Regions from separate parts of the Halomonas sp. N3-2A genome, predicted to be linked through region 1. Evidence: predicted binding sites of a transcription regulator. Region 1 holds the regulator's gene; each other region holds the start of a gene.

Region 1 (5,230 bases):
TGAGAAGGGCATGCAGCGCGATTACGATTATACCTCGGCTCGTAATCCTGCCATGCTTCGAGATCCTGCGGAGGTTGGCCGCGAAGCGGCATTACGCACGCTACGTCGGTTAGGCGCTCAACGGCCGCCAACAGGCACCTTCCCAGTGCTGTTCGACCCATCACTTTCCAGCGGCTTGGTAGGTCACTTGATGGGGGCGTTGGCAGGTGGGGCGCTTTATCGCGAATCCTCTTTCTTATGTGATCGTTTAGGTAGCCCGCTATTCCCGAGCTGGTTTGGTTTGGAAGAACGGCCTATGGAGGTGGGGGCGACGGCTAGCTCGCCGTTTGATGCTGAAGGCGTTCAGACTCGCAACAATCGCTTTATTGATCAGGGTAGTGTGGCCAGCTATATGCTGTCTGCTTACAGTGCGCGGCGTTTAGGCATGCAATCGACAGGTAATGCAGGTGGGGCACGCAATTTACGTTTGTTAGCGCCGCTGACGCCCCGAGATGATTTGCTGAAGCAGATGGGGCGTGGCATTTGGGTGACTGAGCTAATGGGGCAGGGGGTTAACGGCGTGACTGGCGACTATTCGCGAGGCGCGGCAGGCTTCTGGGTAGAAAATGGCGAAATACAGCACCCTATCGAAGAATTCACTATTGCCAGTAATTTGAATAGCATGTTTGCTGGCTTGGTCGCCGTCGGTGATGACATCGATACCCGTGGCAGTATTCACACGGGTAGCTGGCTAATTGATGCAATGACCGTCGCTGGTAACTAACAACTGAGCTAACAGCTCAGTTAGCACGTTGGCTGACGCTGTTTTGCTGATGTTAGTGCTCTTCGTCAAAACGTGCGTCGAACAGCGCTTCAATCGCCTCTAGCGCTTGTTCGGCGTCGTCGCCTTCCGCATGAACTCTAAGTTCAGTGCCACAAGGGGCGGCCAGCATCAATAACGACATAATGTTGGCCGCGTCTGCCATTTGTTGTTGTTTGTAAACGTGAATGTTGGCAGAAAATTGTTGGCCACACTTGACGAGTTTTGTCGCTGCGCGAGCATGAAGGCCGCGCTGATTAGTGAGTGTTAAGGTTCTTTCTGGCACTCTGGTTCCTTTTAGCCGAGTGGGGTCGTGAAGAAAAGGCGTTGCTTATTGCGCGTCTGTTGAAGGCGCGGATGTGGAGGGCTGCTGCTCACTGAGGGTGTACTGCAGGCCTAGCTCACGATGACGGAGTTGAACCTCTCCCGCTTGTTTTACCAGCATTTGCGCCAGTTGTTCCACCATGAAGACAGAGCGGTGCTGCCCGCCGGTACAGCCAATCGCAATCGTCATATAACTGCGTTGGCTATTTTGGTAAGCGGGTAGCCACTTTTCCAGCCATGTCTGGATATCATTGCGCATTTCTTCTACGACAGGATATCCCTTCAGAAAGTGGATGATATTGGCATCACGGCCAGTGTATTGGCGCAGTGTAGGATCCCAGTACGGATTTGGTAGGCAGCGCACGTCAAAGACGAGATCTGCGTCAAGTGGGACGCCCCGTTTATAGCCAAATGACTCTAGTGTCAGCGTTAATCTATCTTCACGCTGTTGGGCAACCTGATCCGTTATCCGGCGGCGCAGGTCATGAACCGACAGACGCGATGTGTCGATCATCAGGTCAGCCAGATCACGGATGTCGAGCAGGGTTTCTTCTTCTTTATTGATGGCCTCTTCAAGCGTCATGTCACTATCACGCGTAAGAGGGTGGCGACGACGCGTGGCTGAGTATCGCTCAAGAAGAATTCGCGCATCGGTGGTTAGATAGATAACCTGGAAGTGAATGCTTTTCTGGCGCAAAGATTCAAGCATTTTTGGCAGTTGCTTTAATGCAGCAGGTAAATTGCGCGCATCGATACTTACCGCTAGTTGGGGGCGTGCCCCTTGCTCACGAAGCTCATCCACCAGGGAGCTGAGTAGCATGGCGGGCAGGTTATCGATGGCACAATAGCCAAGATCTTCTAACGCTTGTAAGGCGATAGATTTACCGGACCCTGAACGGCCGCTAATGATCACCAATTGCATAGAGTTTCTCTTGGCATGCCAATAAAAATGGAGGTAAACGTTGGACTTAGTAGGCAGTGTCTAGCGGTGGACCCTTTAGCTAACAGGCTGTTCACGAATTTTTGCTGTTATAAGGTCCAATAGCTCACGTTGGCTAGCCGCTCTACGAAGCTGCTGACGTGTGTCAACGCTGTTCATGATAGACGCCACTTGCCCTAATAAGGCTAAGTGCGTGTCGTCCGCCTCTTCGGGTACTAAAAGTACGAAAACAAGGTCGACGGGATCGCCATCAATAGCATCGAAATCTACAGGCTCGGCTAACTTTAAAAAACCAGCGATAGGCGAGCTGCAGTGAGGGCTACGGGCGTGAGGAATGGCAACGCCGTTGCCTATTCCAGTGCTACCCAAACGCTCACGACCAATCAGGCGGCTGAAGACTTCTTGGCTATCTAGGCTTGGCGTGTTTTGCGCAATAAAGGTGCTGAAAAATTCCAGCACCCTTTTTTTGCTGCCCCCGGGGACGTCATACAGCACGCGCTCCGGGGGAAGTATGGTTTCCAACGTCATTGAGTTAACGCACGCCAGCGCCTTGGGCGCGAGCTTGTGCTTTTTCCTTGTGTTTAACGAGTTGACGGTCAATTTTGTCCGCTAGTGCATCAATCGCAGCATACATATCATTGTCTAATGCTTCTGCGTGTAGATCGGCTCCTGCAGCATGCAGGGTGCAGGCAGCTTGCTGACGCTCCTTTTCAACAGATAAGGTTACTTGTACGGTGGTGATGTTGTCATAATGGCGCTCAACGCGTTCCAGCTTCTCATTTACATAGTCACGCAAGGCGTCAGTCAGATCTACGTGATGACCAGTGATATTTACTTGCATTGACGTGCTCCTTATCCATCGGACTGTTCTTCGATTGTAACCCTTTTTGCGCTATTGCAAAGCCCCTAGACAGACTTTGTCTCGTTAGCACTGTTTTATTAGCGTAAACGGCGGCGCTCGCTTGAAGAGGGAATGCCCATCGACTCGCGATATTTGGCCACCGTTCGCCTTGCTACATTAATGCCACCCTCTTCCAATAGCGCCACGAGGCGGCTGTCTGAGAGCGGTTTGCCGGGCGGTTCATCTTGCACCAGTTTTTTGATTCGAGCCCGGATGGCGGTGCTGGAATGACTGTCGCCGCCGTCCTGGCCACTTACTTGGCTGGAAAAGAAGTATTTGAGTTCGAACACACCGCGCGGGGTATGGATATATTTCTGGGTGGTGACCCTGGAAATAGTAGATTCATGCATTTCAACGGCGTCTGCGATGTCGGCTAAAATCAGCGGTTTCATGGCTTCTTCACCGTGTTCCAGAAAGCCTATTTGGCGCGCTATGATTTCTCGGCCCACCCGCAGTAGCGTATCATTTCGACTTGAAAGGCTCTTGATGAGCCAGCGCGCTTCCTGGAGATGCTCTTTTAAAAACTGGTTATCTTGGCTCTTGTCAGCCCGTTTGATGAGGCTTGCGTAGTCAGGTTGAATGCGCAAGCGCGGCAGTGCCTCTGGGTTTAGCTCCAGGTGCCATCCTTCGTGGTCATGGCGGACGACTAAATCTGGCGTTACATAGCTGTCATCTGTGTCGCCAAAGGCACTTCCTGGGCGAGGATCAAGGCTGCGGATCAAGCGAATGACGTCATCAAGCTGCTCATCATCCAGGCTTAACCGCCGCTTTAGCAAACGCACATCATCCTTACCGAGCGCTTCAAGAAATTGACGCACTAGCCGCTTGGCAGGCATCAGCAGCGGTGTATCTTCGGGTAGTGAGGCGAGCTGCAGCATTAAGCACTCCCGCAGGTCGCGCGCAAATACACCGGTGGGCTCAAACTGTTGAAGGCGCAGCAAGGTTGTTTCAACTTCACGCTGGCTAAGGCCTTCATGCCCTTGGGCTTTAAGTCCTTCGCGAATGTCATTGAGAGGCTGGGTTAGGTAGCCGTTGGCATCCAGTGCATCGATGAGGCTTTCAGCAATGGCATGGTCGCGTGGTGAAAAATCTGTCATGGCGAGTTGCCAAAGTAAGTGGCCATGCAAACTTTGACCCGCGGCTTGACGCTCAAAGTCAGGCCCCTCGCTGCTGGTGCCATGGCTGCCTAGGTCTTGATAAGTGTCTGACCAGTCACTGTCAGTAGAGAGTTCATTAGGAATGCTTTCGGACCATTCAGCTTCCTGGGGTTCACTAACGGCCTGTTCGCCGAACTCATCTTCCTGCTCAAGCATTGGATTGGCATCAAGTGCTTGCTGAATTTCTTGACGGAGGTCCAGCGTTGATAGCTGTAACAGGGCGATGGCCTGCTGCAGCTGAGGTGTCATGGTCAGCTGTGTACCGATACGCAATTGAAGAGAAGCTTTCATGACCATCTGAGAACCACTCGTTAATCAGAAAGCTCCACCCTAGTGCGAGTTATGGCTTGGTGCAAGTGCAATAACTATGCCACCACTACTATTTTTTCTGCAGGTGGCTGTTTACAGGCGGAAATCAGCCCCCAAATAAACGTCTCTTACCCGCTGGTTGTTGAGAATTTCCTGAGGGGGGCCACTGGCGATGATATGACCGTCACCTACAATGTAGGCAATATCGCAAATATCTAGTGTTTCCCTGACGTTATGATCAGTGATCAGCACGCCGATATGGCGTTTTTTGAGGGCTCGAATGATCGTTTTAATATCACCCACTGAGATCGGGTCAACGCCGGCAAATGGCTCATCAAGCAGAATAAAGGCCGGCTCTGTCGCGAGGGAGCGTGCGATCTCAACACGTCTACGCTCTCCGCCCGAAAGACTCATGCCGAAGTTGTCACGAATGTGCGTGATGTGGAAATCTTCCAGTAGCGACTCAAGGCGCTGCTCCCGGGCGTTACGATCGAGTTCTTTACGAGTTTCCAAGATTGCCATGATGTTGTCGGCGACAGAAAGTTTGCGAAAAATAGAGGCTTCCTGAGGCAAGTAGCCAATACCTGCCATTGCACGTTCGTGCATGGGGGCATGGGTTAAATCAAGCTCGTCAATGCCAACCTTTCCCGCATCAGACTTTACCAAGCCGACAATCATATAAAACGATGTCGTTTTGCCAGCGCCATTGGGGCCTAGCAGCCCTACCACGCTGCCTTGAGATATCTCTAGGTTAATATCTTTAACGACACGGCGGCGTTTATAGCTTTTGGCTAGGTGGC
Region 2 (5,230 bases), 1.3 Mb from region 1:
GACGCGCAGTGCCTGAGGGATAACCACCAGACGAAGTACCAGGTTACGTGGCAGGCTTAGTGCCTGTGCAGCTTCCGTTTGCCCGTGCGAAATTGCCTGAATGCCAGAGCGGACAATTTCAGCAATAAACGAGGCGGTATAAATCGACAGTGCCAGCCAAAGCGCGAGGAACTCAGGGATTACCGTAATACCGCCACGGAAATTAAAGCCGCGTAGTTCCGGCATTTCCCAGGTGACTGGCACGCCAGTGGCAACTAGCACTAACAGCGGTAAGCCAAAAATCAGTAAAAACGAGATCCAGTAAGCCGGTAGGCGTTTGCCAGTGGCTTCATGGCGACGCTTGTTCCATATCACCAGGGCAATACTGGCAACAATGGCGACAAGGAAGGTAAGAGGGATCAAGCCAAAGCCAGACTCAAACAGCGGCTGGGGTAAATACAATCCGCGTACGTTGAGAAAAATGGCTTCGCCAAATGCCAGGCTATCTCTGGCGCTTGGCATCGTGCGCAATACCGCAAAGTACCAGAAGAATATTTGCAGTAGCAGCGGAATATTGCGGAAGGTTTCGATATAGGCGGTGGCTAAGCGCGCTAGCAGCCAGTTAGGCGACAGGCGGGCGATGCCAACAATAAAGCCAATGATGGTCGCGGCCAATACCCCTAGGCCACCCACCAGCAACGTATTCAGTAAGCCAACCAGGAAGGTACGGCCATAAGTGCTTTGAGATGAGTAGTCGATCAGACTCTGCACAATCCCAAAACCTGCGGTGTTGCCCAAGAAACCAAACCCGGTGGTGATACCACGTGCGGATAAGTTGTCTTGGACATTACCGACAATGTAGAACAAAAAGGCTGCCACAGCGGCGACGAGGAGTAGCTGGAAAATAAGCGCACGTTTGGCGCGATCTCGCCAAAACGGCGGCTTGTGGCCAGCGGGACGAGTGTTAGGGCTTACGGACATGGAAGGCGTCTCCGCGATACGGACGGTCAATCAAATGGCCCGCCGATGCCCTTGGAAGGATGGGGCGGCGGGCCGGGGTCAAACGAGACGCTTAGCGAATCGGCGGTGCGTACTGGAAGCCACCTTGGTTCCAGAGGGCGTTAACACCACGTTCAATTTCAAGCGGAGAGCCCATACCGACGTTGCGCTCAAAGCTTTCGCCGTAGTTACCGACTTGGCTCAGGATGTTGTAGGCCCAATCGGCTTCTAAGCCCATACCTTCACCGTAGTTGCCATCTTGGCCAAGTAGGCGGGCAACATCAGGATTCTCAGAGTTGAGCATCTCTTCGGCATTTTCGCTGGTGACGCCATACTCTTCGCCGTTAATCATGGCGAATAACGACCACTTCACGATGTTAAACCATACATCGTCGCCTTGACGTACCACAGGGCCCAGAGGCTCCTTGGAAATAATGTCGGGTAGAATGACCGCGCTGTCCGGTTCATCTAGCTGAATACGCAGTGCCGCCAGCTGAGACGTATCCGAGGTTAATACATCACAGCGCCCAGACTGGAAGCCACCCACGGTTTGTTCAGAGGTATCAAATACAATGGGGTCGAACTGCATATCGTTGGCGCGGAAGTAGTCGGCTACGTTGAGTTCGGTCGTGGTACCAGACTGGATACAAATAGCGGCACCATCCAATTCGTCGGCACCACTCAGACCCAGATCGCGGTTAACTAGGAAGCCGATACCGTCGTAAAAGGTCACGCCAGTGAAGTTGAGGCCCAGCGTGGTGTCACGAGTGGTGGTCCAGGTGGTATTACGTGATAGTACGTCGACTTCGCCAGACTGCAGGGCCGTAAAGCGCTCTACGGCGTTCAGGGAAATGTAGTTCACCGCATCGGCATCACCGAGAACGGCAGCTGCAACGGCACGGCATACGTCAACGTCGAGTCCTTGCCAGTTACCTTCATCGTCCGGGGCGGAAAAGCCTGGCAGGCCGTCGCTGACGCCGCACTGTACGGCGCCGCGTTCCATCGTGTCTTCTAACGTATCAGCTTGAGCAGTGGCGACACCGGCCAACGTGATAGCACCCGCGGAGGCCAGCAGTACCAAGTGTTTTTTATTTATCATGGTCGTTCCCCTTACTCGATTTAATGTCGTTATGCATGCAGATGCATGACACTAGAAGCTAGCAAGGAAGGTGCCAGAAAGGATATGTCGTCAAATTCAGCGCTTTTCAACGCAAAATGCCTGCTGTATACGAAAGTATTGGTGCAAAAAGAAACATTAGCGACTAGTGATTGCTCTATTTTGATGCATAGTCGCTAATGTGGCTGTTAGCTTAAAAAATAGTGTCGCTCAGTGTGATGGATTAACGGGCTTGAAGGATGAATAGGATTAACGAATAGGGGGTGCGTACTGAATGCCACCATCTTTCCATAAGGCGTTTAAGCCTCTGGCAATCTTGAAGTCAGAGTCGGCACCAACGTTTCTATCAAAGATATCGGCGTAGTTACCCACCTGCTTGATGATTTGGTACGCCCAGTCAGAATTGATCCCCATTGGCTCGCCAAAGTCACCATCTTGACCAAGCAGGCGCATGACATCAGGATTCTCCGAATTAAGCTGTTCATCTACGTTAGCTTGTGTAATGCCCAGCTCTTCCGCATTTAGCATGGCAAACAGCGACCACTTCACAAGATTGAACCACTGGTCATCATTTTGACGAACGGCTGGGCCCAGCGGTTCTTTCGAGATAATTTCAGGGAGCACGACCGCCATGTCGGGATCAGCAAGCTGCATCCGCTGGGCATACAGTTGGGAAGCGTCGGAGCTTAAAACGTCGCAACGGCCCGCTTCAAAGCCGGCAATAGACTGCTCAGGCGCATCAAAAACGACAGCATCATAAGTCATGCCGTTGATGCGGAAGTAATCAGAAAGATTGAGTTCGCTGGTGGTGCCGGACTGGGTACAAACTGCCGCGCCATCAAGCTCTTTGGCGCTTTGCACGCCTAGATCGCTGGCCACCATAAAGGCCTGGCCATCGTAGTAACTTACGCCGGTAAAGTTCATCCCCATCGTTGTGTCACGGCTTGAGGTCCAGGTCGTGGTGCGTGATAGGACATCGACTTCGCCAGACTGCAGCGCGGTGAAACGTTCTACCGAGTCGAGTGGCACGAAATCTACTTTTGTCGCGTCACCAAGCGCCGCAGCGGCTATGGCACGGCATACATCGGTATCCAGGCCCCGGTATTGGTCGTTGTCATCTAATGACGAAAAGCCTGGCTGAGCAGCGTTAACGCCACAACGTACGCTATCGCGCTCCTGAACGGTTTCCAGCGTGCTGGCCATGGCCATCGCAGGTACTAAAACACCAATTCCAACTCCCAACCAACGAACGGTTTTCATTTGTTATTCCTTAACGTGAAAGGGCAAGTAAACGTAAGCACATAAAAAAAGCCGAGCAATGCTCGGCTTTTTGGCTATTCGCAGACGCTAAGTTATGCGAAGGCTTTACGCATAAAAGGCGGCAGCGATAGTGCACCACGGTGAGCATCACCAGTGTAGTACTGTAGCGGCATTTTATGCTCAGCGGCAGCCTGTTCGCGGAAGCTTTCAACGCTGGTCGCTTTACCGGCCAACGTGACGCTCCACCAGCCAGAAGGGTAAACCGGCTGTGGGAAGGGTAGTGTGGCCACGCTATCAAAGCCCGCTTCACGCATATCGTTACGCAGTTCGCGAATAATAGAGCCGCTGTGGTAAAGCGGTGATTCGCTTTGCTGCACCATCACGCCGCCATTTTTTAGAATACGGTGGCAGCGCTTCAGGAAGTCGGTTTTAAACAGCCCTTCGGCGGGGCCGACCGGGTCGGTAGAGTCGATAATCAGCACGTCGATGCTCTCGTCGGCAGCGTCGTCTACCCACTTCACACCGTCTGCAAACAGCAGCTCGGCACGCGGGTCGCCATTGGCTTCTACCAGCGCTGGGAAGAAACGCTCGGCGGCCTTGGTCACTTCTTCATCGATGTCGATTTGCGTCACTTTTTCAACGCCCGGATGACGCAGCACTTCCTTCAGCGTGCCGCAGTCGCCGCCGCCAATGATCACCACCCGTTTGGGGTCTTGATGGGTGAACAGCGCCGGGTGGGCAATCATTTCGTGATAGAGGAAGTTGTCGCGATCGGTCAGCATCACGCAGCCATCGAGCACCATCAGGTTGCCGTAGGTCTCCGTGGTATACACTTCCAGGTGCTGGTAGGGGCTTTGCACATCCAGCAATTTCTCAGTGACTTTCAGCGAGAAAGCGCTGCCGTGGCTATCAAATACTTCGGTAAACCACTGGTCGTCGCGTAAATCGCTCATTACTTTGCTCCTGGGCGCGGGGCGTTCGTTTGGGTAGGAATGCCTTGATGATACTGCGGGCTTAAATCGTGCAGCGCCTCCATAAAGGCGGTGACGTGGTCAGGGTTGGTGAACTGGCTGATGCCATGGCCCAAGTTAAAGACGTGGCCCGGGCCGTGGCCGTAGCTCTCCAGTACGCGAGCCACTTCGGCGCGAATGGCCGAGGGGCGGGCGAACAGCACGTTGGGGTCGAGATTGCCCTGCAGCGCGACTTTATGGCCCACGCGGGAGCGGGCGTCGGAAAGTTCGGTCGACCAATCGATACCTAGCGCATCGGCTCCGGCGCAGGCGATGTGTTCCAGCCATTGGCCGCCATTCTTGGTAAACAGAATAACCGGCACGTGGCGGCCATCGTGCTCACGAATTAGGCCGGAGACAATTTGCTCCATGTAGCGCAGCGAAAACTCCAGGTAGGCGGGGGTTGAAAGCGCACCGCCCCAGGTATCAAAAATCTGTACCGCTTGAGCGCCAGCGCGAATTTGCGCGTTTAGGTAGTCGGTTACCGACTGTGCCAGGGTATCCAGCAATTGGTGCATGGTGTCTGGCGTATCGTAAAGCATGGTTTTCAGGTGACGGAAATCTTTGCTAGAACCGCCTTCCACCATGTAGGTGGCTAGCGTCCAGGGGCTACCCGAAAAGCCAATCAACGGCATGCGGCCGTTCAGCTCACGACGAATGGTCGATACGGCACGCATCACGTAATCGAGATCGCGCTCGGCGTTGGGTACCGTTAACGCTGCAACCTCTTCTGGGGTGCGTACGGTTTTTCTGAATTTAGGGCCTTCACCGGTTTCGAAATAGAGCCCTAGCCCCATCGCATCTGGGATTGTGAGGATGTCTGAGAATAGAATGGCGGCATCTAGCGGGTAACGCTCAAGGGGCT
Region 3 (5,230 bases), 1.1 Mb from region 1:
AGTGTGTCGCTTATTGGTGTTTTTGATAATTTATGTTTTGTTAACAATGGCTTGTATGTATTTATAGCGAGTGAGTGATAGTTGTTAGACCATGGTATGAAAGGTGGGAAATTGGCCCGAAAAGTGATCTTTAGCCCGTATATATCGAGTTTATTGATCGTGGTGGGCTAATTCTTAAGCAAGCGGCGCCAGGGAAAGCGTTTGATGTTTTGTTACGGGAAAGATAGTCTTCTTTGCTATAGCGTATCAAAAAAATAAGTGAGTGCAGGAGCGCCCCCATGACGCAATCAGCGCAGCAGATGTTTGACCTTCACCGTGACATTCTTGACCAGGCTGTCGACGCCATTTCTAAGCGTAATTTCTGGACGCCCTATCCAGAAAGCATGCGGAAATACCCTGAAGACGCTGTTAATGCGGCACCATCGAAATTTGAGTCACTGCTCAACCAACCATTTGCGCTGAATAGTGTTGGCAGCACCCAGCAGGTGGGTGGCGAAGTCTCACCCTATGGGTTTGAACTTGGCATTACTTATGACCAGCCAAACCCTGACGAGCTGATAGCGGCCATGCAAGTGGCAATGCGTGACTGGCGGGATGCCGGGGCTGAGGCGCGTGTGGGGGTATGTCTGGAAATCCTGTCACGGCTAAATACCATGAGCCCAGAGATCGCCCAGGCGGTGATGCATACCAGCGGCCAGGGGCCGTTGATGGCGTTTCAGGCGGGTGGGCCGCATGCCCAGGATCGCGGCCTTGAAGCTGTGGCCTATGCCTGGCAGGCCATGGCGCAGGTTCCTGCTACCGCACAGTGGGTTAAGCCCCAGGGCAAGCATGATCCCATTGTCATGGATAAGCGTTTTCACATCGTGCCACGCGGCATCTCGTTGGTGGTGGCCTGTTCTACTTTTCCCACCTGGAACACTTATCCCGGCTTGTTTGCCAGTCTGGCGACAGGCAACCCGGTCATTCTTAAACCGCATCCTGGCGCTATTCTGCCAGTGGCAATGACCGCACGGGTTGTTCAACAGGTACTGGAGGAAGCGGGCTTTGACCCTTGTCTGGTTAGCCTGATACCCGACACTGTCGATGCACCGCTGACGAAAACGCTGGCGCTTGATCCTGCGGTCAAGCTGATCGATTTCACCGGCTCCAATGCCTTTGGCGATTGGCTGATAGATAACGCCACTCAGGCTCAGGTGTTCGCTGAAAAAGCCGGTGTCAACACGGTCATTATCGACAGCGTGGAAAATCTCAAAGCGGTCACAGCGAACCTGGCTTTCTCGCTGAGCCTCTATTCCGGCCAGATGTGTACGACCCCTCAGGCCATTTATGTACCCAAAAACGGTATTGAAACAGCAGATGGCCCGTTAAGTTTTGACGATGTGGCGGCAGCGCTAGCCAAAGCTGTCCAAGAGTTTCTGAGCGACAACGACCGCGCCTGCACGGTGCTGGGTGCCCTCCAGTCGCGGGAGACGCAAGCACGCATTGAGGCGTGCCGAGACTTGGGCGAAATAGCGTTGGATAGCGAGTCGCGAGCGCACGCTAAGTTCCCTGACGCCCGCATTCACACGCCGCTTATCCTCAAGGTAGATGCAGCACAGAAGGCTACCTATAGCGAGGAACGCTTCGGCCCCATCAGCTTTGTTATCGCAACTGAGAACACCGCGCATAGCATTGAACTGGCGCGTCAGGTGATCCGGGAAAAAGGCGCGATAACCCTCGGTGGCTATACGACAGATGAGACCGTGGCCAACCAGTTAGAAGAGCTGGCGATGGAGGTGGCGACGCCGCTCTCGTTGAACCTGGATGGGGGGATATTCGTCAACCAGTCGGCTGCTTTCAGTGACTTTCACGCCACAGGCGGTAATCCGGCGGCCAATGCCTCGCTATGTAATCAAGCCTTTGTCGCCAACCGCTTTGTGGTGGTGCAAAGCCGTCGCCACGGCCAATCGAACTAACGGAGAACGTGATGCCTTACTATCGACTTGAAGGGGTGACGCCAGTGGTGCACCCAACCGCTTATGTCCACCCGACCGCAGTGCTCATCGGGGATGTGATTGTTGGCCCCAATTGTTACGTTGGCCCCGGCGCGGTGATGCGTGGTGACTTCGGCCGTCTGGTGCTGGAAGAAGGGTCGAACCTGCAGGATACCTGCGTCATGCACGGTTTTCCGGGCTGCGTCACTAAGGTCGAAAAGGATGGCCATATCGGCCACGGCGCGGTTTTGCATGGCTGCGTGATTGGGCGTGATGCCATGGTTGGTATGAACGCTGTAGTGATGGACGGTGCCCACATAGCGGAGCGCTCTATTGTTGCGGCGGCCGCGTTCGTCAAAGCGGGGTTTGAATGCGAGCCACAGTCATTGGTGATGGGGGCACCTGCCAAAGTTAAGCGGGCGCTGAGCGATGAAGAATTTGCTTGGAAGCAGCAGGGTACTCAAGAGTACCAGCGTTTAGTGACCCGTTGCCGTGACAGCTTGGAACCTTGTGAACCGCTGACAGAGCTCGATGCTGACCGCCCAACCTTACTGACCGGTGATACACAGCCTAAGCAGCAGAGCATAGCGTAGCAAGGCGATAATTATGGTATGGCTCGCTACCACCGCGTCCCCCCTGGCGAGCCATCCCCCACCCAACCACAGGTTGATAGCCTCAAGCGGTCTTTGTAGTCGCCCCATAATCCCATTCCTTCCTGAGCGCCAAGTCTCAAACCTGAGTCGTCCGAAAACCTCGGCTGCCGTCACGGTAAACGATGATCAAATTTGAAGAGACAAAGTGTTTCAAGTCCATACGTAACTGTTGCAAGTTGGGGCACTGATTGCTGTCGATTGATTGAAAATCTAAAAATACTCAGACAAGTAAATTGCTTCAACTATATGAATAAAAAGAAATTGTTGATAGTCGGCGCGGTCAATGCAAGTTGAACGGGACTGGCATACACCTTCGATGTTCGTCCGCGAAGAGAACCGCAGGTGAACATCACGACAATAATAATGCGTGGAGAACTCCCCGTGATGAGACATGTACTTCCTACAGGGCTCTGTAGCTTAGCCCTGCTGCTGCCTACGGGCACTGTCTTGGCCTCTGCCGGCAGCGAGGCTATCGACAGGCACTGTTCAGCCTGTCATCAGACCCAAAGTGGCCCCGAGAGCTGGAGCCGTATTAGTGCGCAGCGTAAGACCCCGGAAGGCTGGGACATGACGATCGCGCGCATGCAAACTATGCACGGCCTGGAGCTGCCCCAGGAGGCCCGCCGGGATATCGTCAAGTTCCTCGCCGATACCCGCGGTCTGGCGCCCGAAGAGAGCGCGTCCCAGCGTGAGCTGATTGAGCGACGCCTCAACCGTATTGAGTCCTTTGATCATCCCAGCTACCAGGAGATGTGTGCCCGCTGTCATACTGGCGGCCGCGCCCAACTGCAGCGCCGTCCCCAGGAAGAGTGGGAGAGACTGGTGCACTTCCATGTGGGCCAGTTCCAGACCATTGAGTACCAGTCCATGGCACGGGATCGTGACTGGTTCGATCTCGCCCTGAACGAGATCGCTCCCTGGCTGGCCGAGACTCAAAGTCTCGAAAATGAAGCCTGGGAGTCATGGCAGCAGGCCGAACAGACCTCTCCTGAGGGCGACTGGCAGCTCTGGGGGCACTGGCCCGGAGAAGGCGACTTTTATGCCGACGTGACTATTAACGCCGCTGAAGGCGAGGATGCCTACTCGCTTAGCTTGGACGGTGCTTTCACCAGTGGTCGTCCGCTCAGTGGCGAAGGCCAGGCCATCGTTTATACCGGCTACGAGTGGCGCGCCAACCTGAACCTCAACGGTCGTGATCTCAAGCAGGTGCTGGATCTCTCCGGCGCGCACCCCAGCGGGCGTATCTTCGACGACCATGACGAAGCGTTTGGGATGATGGTGGAGATGATTCCTCACGAAGCGGCCGAGCCTGCGGTGTTAGCCAGCCTGCCCGCCTCGCTCAAGGCCGGCGAGCGTAGCCGACTGGTGCTGCTGGGCCACGGTCTTGGGGAAGGAGAGATCAGTCTGGGGGAGGGCGTCACCGTGCGTAAGGTGATCGAACGTAGCGACATGCGCCTAGTGCTGGACGTTGAGACTAGCACCGATCTCACACCCGGCTGGCTGGCTATGCAGATCGGCGAGATCAGTGCTGAGAGGCTGCTGGCTGGCTATCGCACGGTAGATCGTTTGGAGGTAAGTCCAGCGCTGGGAGTTGCTCGCATCGGCAACGATAAGACTCCGCCAGTGAGTGGCGTCTTCACCGCCGCCGGCTATCTGGACGGGGCTGATGAGACCATCCCGCTGGGGCAGGTACCGGTACGTTGGAGCGTGTCCCCCTGGGACGAGATCGCCGAGCGCGACGAGGATGCTAGGTTTACGGGCATACTGGACGCCGCCACAGGGATCTTCTCACCTGCCGGGGCTGGGCCCAACCCGCTGCGTCAGTACAACGCCAACAGCGTGGGCAACCTACGGGTGACCGCCAGTGTGGTAGGACAGGAGGCGATACAGGACGAAGCCCAACTGATCGTTACCGTACAACGCTGGAACAACCCGCCGCTTCGCTAGGAGATCACCATGGGAATTTTACAAGCCATACCCGAGAACCTGCACCGGATGGAAGTAGAAGGCCAGCCGTTGTGGTTCCATATCCCCACCACCAGCCTGTTCGCCCCGGATGCCCTCAGCGAGGAGCTGCTGGCTCTGGCCGGAAGAGAAGAGGGGCTCGATAGCCGGGCGCTGCCGGGCCACCTGACACATCAGGTCAGTAGCGACGATATCCAGGAACGGCTGCTACAGCTCAAGGCGCTGAAGCTGATCACCGATGGTGTTGTCCAGGCTTATAATCCTAGCGTAAAGGTGGAGCAGTTCCCGCTCTCTACCGTGGTGCTCAACGTCAACACCGGTTGCAACCTTAGCTGCAGCTACTGCTACAAGGAAGACTTGGATAACCCCCGGGATGGCAAGAAGATGGAACTGGCCACCGCCCAGGCCTCTATCGAAATGATGCTGCGCGAAGCCCCGCAGCGGGATCGCTACAACATTGTCTTCTTTGGCGGCGAGCCGCTCAGCAACATGCCCTTGATCCGCCAGGTGGTGGACTGGGCCGAGGCGCGCATTCATGGGCTTGGTAAGGCAGTAGATTTCACGTTAACCACCAACGCCACGCTACTGAGCGAGGAAAAGATCGCTTTCTTCGACGCCCATCGCTTTGGGCTCACGGTG

The links. Region 1 encodes sigma-54, which starts transcription at its own class of promoters, with help from an activator protein. Its sites were predicted from a motif close to TGGCACNNNNNTTGCTNT; they were not measured.
Region 2: the regulator sigma-54 is predicted to act here: its motif matches at 2,136-2,153, upstream of CEK60_RS18885 (amino acid ABC transporter substrate-binding protein).
Region 3: the regulator sigma-54 is predicted to act here: its motif matches at 2,804-2,821, upstream of peaA (quinohemoprotein amine dehydrogenase subunit alpha).

What each region holds. Positions count from the first base shown of each region.
Region 1 is NZ_CP022286.1:592,441-597,670, forward strand. Features, by position in the region: gene pmbA (metalloprotease PmbA) at 1-763, shown strand, start outside; gene CEK60_RS02590 (HPr family phosphocarrier protein) at 816-1,085, opposite strand; gene rapZ (RNase adapter RapZ) at 1,131-2,045, opposite strand; gene ptsN (PTS IIA-like nitrogen regulatory protein PtsN) at 2,121-2,591, opposite strand; gene hpf (ribosome hibernation-promoting factor, HPF/YfiA family) at 2,596-2,904, opposite strand; gene CEK60_RS02610 (RNA polymerase factor sigma-54) at 3,003-4,418, opposite strand; gene lptB (LPS export ABC transporter ATP-binding protein) at 4,524-5,230, opposite strand, start outside.
Region 2 is NZ_CP022286.1:4,042,476-4,047,705, forward strand. Features, by position in the region: gene CEK60_RS18880 (amino acid ABC transporter permease) at 1-960, opposite strand, end outside; gene CEK60_RS18885 (amino acid ABC transporter substrate-binding protein) at 1,052-2,077, opposite strand; gene CEK60_RS18890 (amino acid ABC transporter substrate-binding protein) at 2,345-3,355, opposite strand; gene speE (polyamine aminopropyltransferase) at 3,448-4,308, opposite strand; gene hemE (uroporphyrinogen decarboxylase) at 4,308-5,230, opposite strand, start outside.
Region 3 is NZ_CP022286.1:4,240,919-4,246,148, forward strand. Features, by position in the region: gene paaN (phenylacetic acid degradation protein PaaN) at 279-1,955, shown strand; gene paaY (phenylacetic acid degradation protein PaaY) at 1,967-2,566, shown strand; gene peaA (quinohemoprotein amine dehydrogenase subunit alpha) at 3,011-4,573, shown strand; gene peaB (quinohemoprotein amine dehydrogenase maturation protein) at 4,583-5,230, shown strand, end outside.